2 linked regions of the Salmonirosea aquatica genome follow. The protein of the gene in region 1 interacts with the protein of each later gene in a pairwise test. Links are inferred from orthologs where the notes say so. Each region holds a gene or a part of one and is shown on either strand. Other genes may lie near its edges. The genes, in order: mobA and GBK04_RS15520.

Region 1 (3,258 bases):
CCGGAACGAGGAGTTTTCCATTCCTTTTCTGCTGGACATCTGTTCATTGTGCCTGGAAACCCGGGTTGGCGAAATCTGTACTACGCCCTGGAAATCTTTGATTATCAAAGGTATTGAGGAAAACGATCGTCCGCGCTGGAGCCAGATCATGAGCCGGCACAACATCAATGTCCGCCACGCCGCCAACGAACTGGCCTGGCAGACCGAAGATCACGACGACGAAGGCATTGAATTTAAAAAGTACATCCTGCAGTACTTCGAAAAGCACGATACCCGGACCTTCGGACTCTGTTTCGGCGTGCAGACGCGTGATAAGTCGGAGGTATTTGGTTCGATTCTGATCCGGAAACGGTACACCCTGAGAGTGGGAGATCTGCGGTTGTTGCCCGTGTACGATCTGTTCCATACCGATAATTTCAATCCCAACAGCCGGACCTACTTTCTATTTGAAACCGGTTTGATGAAAAATCACCTACCCAATCAGGTAGATCGTCTGTGCCGGAAGTTCAATGCTTCACGCTATGGTCAACAAACATCCCGGATCGAAATCGCCGAGAGTTCGGCCCCGGCCCTAATCCATGAACGGTACCAATGCCCGCATTGCCTGACCGTATACGACGAAACCTTTGGCGACGAGCGGGCCGGCATTGCACCGGGGGTACCCTTCTCCGCCCTACCCGATAGCTACCTCTGCGCAACCTGCGAAGCGCCCAAAACGGAGTTCGCGGTAGTTGAAATAGAAAATCTTGTGGTTTGATTATTGTAAATTCGCCCTATCACCATGTTCGACATCCGAGTGAAGCCCGTATATTTTGATTTTGAAAGCGATTTTGTGGATACCTTCCGGTGCATTCCTATGGTCGTGCGCTACAAGCTGGATACCTGCGATAAGAAACTTCAACTAGCCGAGTGGAGCCGCCTGAAAGCCAACGAAAAGCAACTCCTGGCCGAATTGCCGTGCGAATCGCCCGCCGAAATCGTAACCTACCGAAGGTACCTCGAGGAGCGGGTGTGGGAAAGAAGCCAAAAGCAAATCAAGGATCTGGGCGGCGTGGACGCTACTTGGGACGACCTGACGCAGGTACCCTCGGAAGTTCAACAAAAAGCATCGGAGTGGCAGTGCGCTGCCCCTACCCTGGCGCAATGGATCGGGTTGGATTTATTGCAGCGCTTCGCGCTCGTCAAGCTGAGTCGCTCGGGGCACGAAGGGGAGAATTTTCCGAAAGCGTTACGGGAGTTCGGGCTGATCGAATGATTTTAGAAGTCCTTATAAATCGGCCGGACTGTTCAGATTCCGGAAAGCGAATTCATCCTCAACTACCTCGGATGCCGTTTTTGCAGACGCCAGCACTTGGACAAGTCCATGCCGGGTGAGGTACCCATCGTACATTTTCTGAGAAACAGCAGCGAGCAAACGCGCGGAAAAAATGCCGGGAAAGGGTTGTAAACAATCCTGCACCATAAAAACCCACGCCTCTGCTTCAGGTACCTTGGCGCGTAAAACCATGAGCTTACGGAGTAGCCCGACCGTCAGATTCGGCATGTCGCAGGGCAGGACGAGTACGTCAGCCTGGGGGTACCTTAGATGAAAGCTTAATAAACCCTTCAAAGGTCCGCCCACGGGCAAATCCAGATCGGACAGCAGTTCAAAATCGGGTAAAATCTCAGCGGTATACACCTTGCGCTGAACTTCGCGAATCAGTATGCTTACCGGCAAATCGACCTCTTGCAGCAAGGTACCTGCCCGGTTGACCCAAAGGGTCGATTCAACCGGAATAAGACCTTTGTCCCGCCCCATTCGGCGGCTTTCGCCCCCGCTGAGCACCAGGCCATGGAGTATGTCTGGATTAGTCAAGTACTGAAGTATCGTCCCGCAGGAGCGTTAGTTACGAAAATTTCCATTCTTTCTACAAAGGTACCCTACTCCTGCCCGTTGCTTTCTTTCCTGGCTACCAGTACCTCCGTAATCCGGTTCAGCTCCTGCACCTTGTACTCAAAATCCCCGCGCAGCAGGTCACGCACGCCTTTGAGTTGCTCCATGGCGGTTTCCAGATTATCGGGCAGGGCTTCGGTAAGTACCTCGCGCAGGCGTTTGGCCAGGGTAGGTGACATGCCGTTGGTCGAAATGGCTACCTTCAGATTTCCCTTCTTCACGATGGAAGACAGATAAAAATCGCACTCGTCGGGTGTATCGGCCACATTGCAAAGCAGGTTTCGGGCGCGCGCCAGGCGCTTGATCCGTTTGTTTTCTTCCCTGTCGTTGGTGGCCACAATCACCAGATCCTTGTAGTCGAGATCGAAGTCTTCAAAGGCGCGCGGTAATAGTACCACATGCGGATTCTGCGCGGCAATTTGCTGGATTTCGTCCCGAATTTCGGGAGCTACCAGGGTAATCTTGGCCTCGGGCGAATTGCCCAAAACCGCCTCGATTTTTTCCAGGCCGACGTACCCGCCACCCACGATGAGCAGGTGGAGGTCGTCGTTATTGAGTTTCAGAAATATGGGAAATAGATGGTTCATTCCAGGGAGTTTACGCTTCGAAAGGGTTTAGAAAACAATTCATTGCTCAATCATTTACTCTAACAATCAAAGCGTTATATATTATTAAAAAAATAAATGGGCAAAATTCAGGATAGGTGTTTCCTATAACTGGATAAAATCCGACTAAGCGGATTGAAAGCAAGTTTATTCTCAATCCTTAACAACAAAAAAACGATGAAAGATTCAGAAGATTTTGAAAAGGCCCTCATGACGCGACTGACCAGCCGCCAAAATGACAAGGAGTTTCTTCGCAAAACCTCGTCCGCGATCGTATCGCTCAAAAAACAGGGATTCGTCATCGACAAAATCCTTACCAAGGGCCAACCGGTACTGGACCGGGTTTTTGTAATGGGCAAACCCCATCCGGATTTCTTTGCCAATCTCCGGGACTTTTCCGTTTTGGGTGGTCTTCGTAGCTTCGAGATTTTCCCCTATGGTGTAATCGCCATTGACGGTTTCAATTTCAAAGCCACCTTCGGGCACTGACCCATGGAAACGGCCCAGCCCAGCTGCGGGACGGTCGGGCGCGAGGGTACCCCTCCGCCCGACCGCTATCGCACCATTCAGATTCACCCGACGTTGCGATGCAATCTGTCATGTCTGCACTGTTATTCCTCGTCGGCACCCCACCACCGCGACGCGCTATCGCTCGATGGGCTCAAAAATTTTCTGGTGAACGCCTACGAAGAAGGGTTCAATGCCATCGCCGTTTCGGGC
Region 2 (3,225 bases), 1.1 Mb from region 1 along the record:
ATCGTCTTAACCGTCATCTCAATCACGATGCTTAGCTCTTCGGTGCGGTAGGCAATGCCCGTGTACTCAATGGGTAGCGGATGACAATCGGGCAGCAGGTCAGGCGTCTTCTTCACCGCCAGCAGCCCGGCGGCCTTGGCCATTTCGAACACATCGCCCTTAGGTACCCTGCGTTCCTGAATGGCTGCGATGGTTTCTGGCTTGCTCACCTGCACCACGGCCTGGGCGGTGGCAATGCGTAGTGTATTGGTTTTATGGGTAATGTCAACCATGCTTTTGCTGTTGGCTGTTAGCTGATGGCTGTTGGCTTTTTGCCGCCTAAACCACACACCTGCCTGCTCGTGAATATTGAAATTGCTCGTAATAAAAAACAAAACCTGCCGACGCCGCTGGCTCTACTGATTTTCCTTCCAGACAAAATCGCCTTGCGCGCCAATTAGTTCTTTGCCAAAAATCGGAACTTTCGCCTTGATTTCCTCCACCAGAAATTCCAGGGCTTCAAAGGTAGCCCGGCGATGCGGCGACGACACGAACACGAACAGACTGATTTCGCCCGTAGGTACCAGCCCCAGGCTATGGTAGATATGGAGGCAGGTGAGTTCATATTTTTCGAAAGCCGCTTCGCGGATTTGATGAAAAACACCTTCGGCCATTTCGGGGTAGGCCGAGTACTCGATGCCCGTTACCACGCCGCCTTCTTTGGCATCAGCCCGAATCTGTCCCATAAACATGGAATGCGCCCCGATGGTGGTTTTGGACTGATGCTTGGCCAGCGACTCAGCCACGAATTGCGGACTGATGGGGCCATCGACGAATACTTTTTTCATAGTAAAATTTGAATGAGTGAATTTTGACGGGTTCGCCCGGGCCAAAATCAGATTCAACCGCCCGCGAAAGGCGGCAATAAGGCTACCTCCGCTAGTGGGGGAATCGGAAAAGCCTCATCAGCGATCTGCTGGTTCACAGCGATCTGAAACTTACGATCGCGCAGGACGGGGTACCTTTCCAGGAGTTGATGCTTCAATTCACCCACGGTTAGTGGATCCAGAGAATGCCAGGTTTCGACGGGATTCCCGATGGATTCGGCAATCATGCCAAAATATAAAATGGATAGAGTCATAGTAAGGTACTCAACAAAAAAACGGCAATAAATGTGCCTCCACCAGATCGCCGGGTTGTACGGAGTTTTGAGTGGATGGCAAATAAATAAGCGCATTGGCCATGGCAAACGACCGTAAAACAAACGATTCCTGGCCTTCCAGCGGAGTGACAGTGGTGGTGGTAGCGGTAGCTTTCAAAAATTCGTCGCGCTCTCCTTTGAACGAAAAAGCGTGCGTAATCGGTAGTTTCAGTTTAGGCAAAAAACAGTCCTTCCGTCCCGACATCAGGCGCAGAGCGGGTAGCACGTACTGATAATAGCACACTAGAGTAGCCGCCGGATTGCCCGGCAAGGCAAAGATAAAAGTATCGTCGTTGCGCCCGAAGAACAGGGGCTTACCAGGCCGCTGCCGGACTTTATAAAAGACGGTCTCTACCCCGATTTCCTCCAGCGAGGTACCCACGTAATCATAATCACCTACCGATACACCGCCCGTGGAAAGTACCACGTCGTTCTCTTCGGCCAGTTCGCGCAGGGCCGCTACGGTGGCGGGGGCATCGTCGGCCACGTACCGAATCATGATGTCGGTGATACCCTCGGCGCGCAGCACTGCCGCCAGCATGGCCGAGCTCGACTCGTAGATTTGTCCGAAACGAAGGGTACCCTCGCCGCCCGACGGTACGCCGCCCGACGACGCTCCGTCAGGTTGTACTAATTCGTCGCCCGTGACCAGAATCCCGACGCTGGGTTTGCGGTATACCTTCACAGTCGTGATATTCAGGCCCGCCAGGAAACCGACTGAGCCGGGCGTGAGGTAGGTACCTTTGGGCAAAGCTACATCGCCCTTTTTAATTTGCTGACCCACCGAGCGCACGTTTTCATTTTCTATTACCGGGTACAGTTCGATCGTGGCCATGTCGCCCGCCCGCCTTACTTTTTCGCGCATCACCACGGCCGTGGCACCATCGGGTACGGGCGCGCCCGTCAGGATATGTACCGCCGTGCCGCGCTCCAGCACCAGGGGTACCTCCGTACCCGCCCGCGACTCGGCCACAACCGGGAGGGCGGTATTGGCCTGGGTTATGTCGGCATGGTGCACGGCGTAGCCATCCATGGACGACTGCCGGAAAGGCGGTAGAGCCAGCGGAGCGAGCAGGTCATCGGCCAGTACATGACCTACGGCTTCCCCGAGGGGCATGAACTCGGCATAGAGTACCGGAATTGTGGCTAGGATGTGGGATTTGGCTTCCTGGACGCTGATCATCGGATAGTAATTTAAGGCAGCACAAACTTCCAAAAGACAAAACGCGTTAGTAGAATGTTCCCCGGAAGGCATTTTCAAATATACGCATTCTCACCATAGCTCCACCGAATCTCCATGTTTTCACCCGCCGAACAAAGCTACTACCAGCGCCAATTGTCCCTACCCGAACTGGGCCCGCAAGGCCAGCAAAAACTCCGCGATGCGCGCGTGCTGGTCGTGGGAGCAGGAGGCCTGGGTTGCCCGGCACTTACCTACCTGGCGGCCGCGGGGGTGGGTACCATCGGAATCGCGGATTTCGATCGGGTGGAAGTCAGCAACCTGCACCGGCAGATTTTGTTTACCGTAGCGGATGTCGGGCGACTCAAAGCCGAGGTAGCAGCGGAGCGATTGCATCTCTTGAATCCATATAGTAAAATGATTACCTACCTGGAAGGCCTGAACCGAGGAAACGCCCTTGACATCGTGGGTGAGTATGATTTGGTCGTGGATGGTTCGGACAACTTTCCGACGAGGTACCTTGTGAATGATGCCTGTGTATTGCTGGACAAGCCGCTGGTTTTTGGTTCTATTTATAAATTCGAGGGGCAGGTCAGTGTGTTCAACTATCAAAGGGGACCTACTTACCGCTGCCTCTATCCTACTCCTCCCAACGAAGGCGAGGTACCTAACTGCGCCGAAATCGGGGTACTGGGCGTATTGCCCGGTATCGTGGGCTCGCTACAAGCAGTGGAGGCAATCAAAATCATCACCGGTTTGGGCGAGGTACTTTCGGGAAAGATCCTACTTTACGACGCATTGCGTGCTTCCTTTCAGACGTTCCGCTTCACACCCCGGCCCGAATCCCGGAACTTTACCTCCTTAC

The links.
Region 2: the proteins of mobA (region 1) and GBK04_RS15520 interact in binary tests that used the Escherichia coli proteins (3 or more experiments, as listed by UniProt). The link is inferred for Salmonirosea aquatica from one-to-one orthologs.

The regions. Positions count from the first base shown.
Region 1 is NZ_WHLY01000002.1:4,565,650-4,568,907, reverse strand. What follows is about bases 62-2,996. They hold mobA (molybdenum cofactor guanylyltransferase), read right to left. Parts: upstream 1,856-2,996; coding sequence 1,268-1,855; downstream 62-1,267. Other genes in these bases: GBK04_RS19905 (hypothetical protein), read left to right, coding at 2,716-2,996; GBK04_RS19910 (precorrin-2 dehydrogenase/sirohydrochlorin ferrochelatase family protein), read right to left, coding at 1,921-2,520; GBK04_RS19920 (nitrate reductase associated protein), read left to right, coding at 782-1,255; GBK04_RS19925 (rubredoxin), read left to right, coding at 62-757. In the rest of the region: more of GBK04_RS19925, read left to right, coding at 1-61; more of GBK04_RS19905, read left to right, coding at 2,997-3,027; GBK04_RS19900 (radical SAM protein), read left to right, coding at 3,031-3,258. UniProt on the Escherichia coli protein: Transfers a GMP moiety from GTP to Mo-molybdopterin (Mo-MPT) cofactor (Moco or molybdenum cofactor) to form Mo-molybdopterin guanine dinucleotide (Mo-MGD) cofactor.
Region 2 is NZ_WHLY01000002.1:3,447,958-3,451,182, reverse strand. The notes cover bases 248-3,149. They hold GBK04_RS15520 (molybdopterin molybdotransferase MoeA), read right to left. Parts: upstream 2,364-3,149; coding sequence 1,131-2,363; downstream 248-1,130. Other genes in these bases: moeB (molybdopterin-synthase adenylyltransferase MoeB), read left to right, coding at 2,478-3,149; GBK04_RS15525 (MoaD/ThiS family protein), read right to left, coding at 881-1,120; GBK04_RS15530 (molybdenum cofactor biosynthesis protein MoaE), read right to left, coding at 396-827; moaCB (bifunctional molybdenum cofactor biosynthesis protein MoaC/MoaB), read right to left, coding at 248-329. Outside these bases: more of moaCB, read right to left, coding at 1-247; more of moeB, read left to right, coding at 3,150-3,225. UniProt on the Escherichia coli protein: Catalyzes the insertion of molybdate into adenylated molybdopterin with the concomitant release of AMP.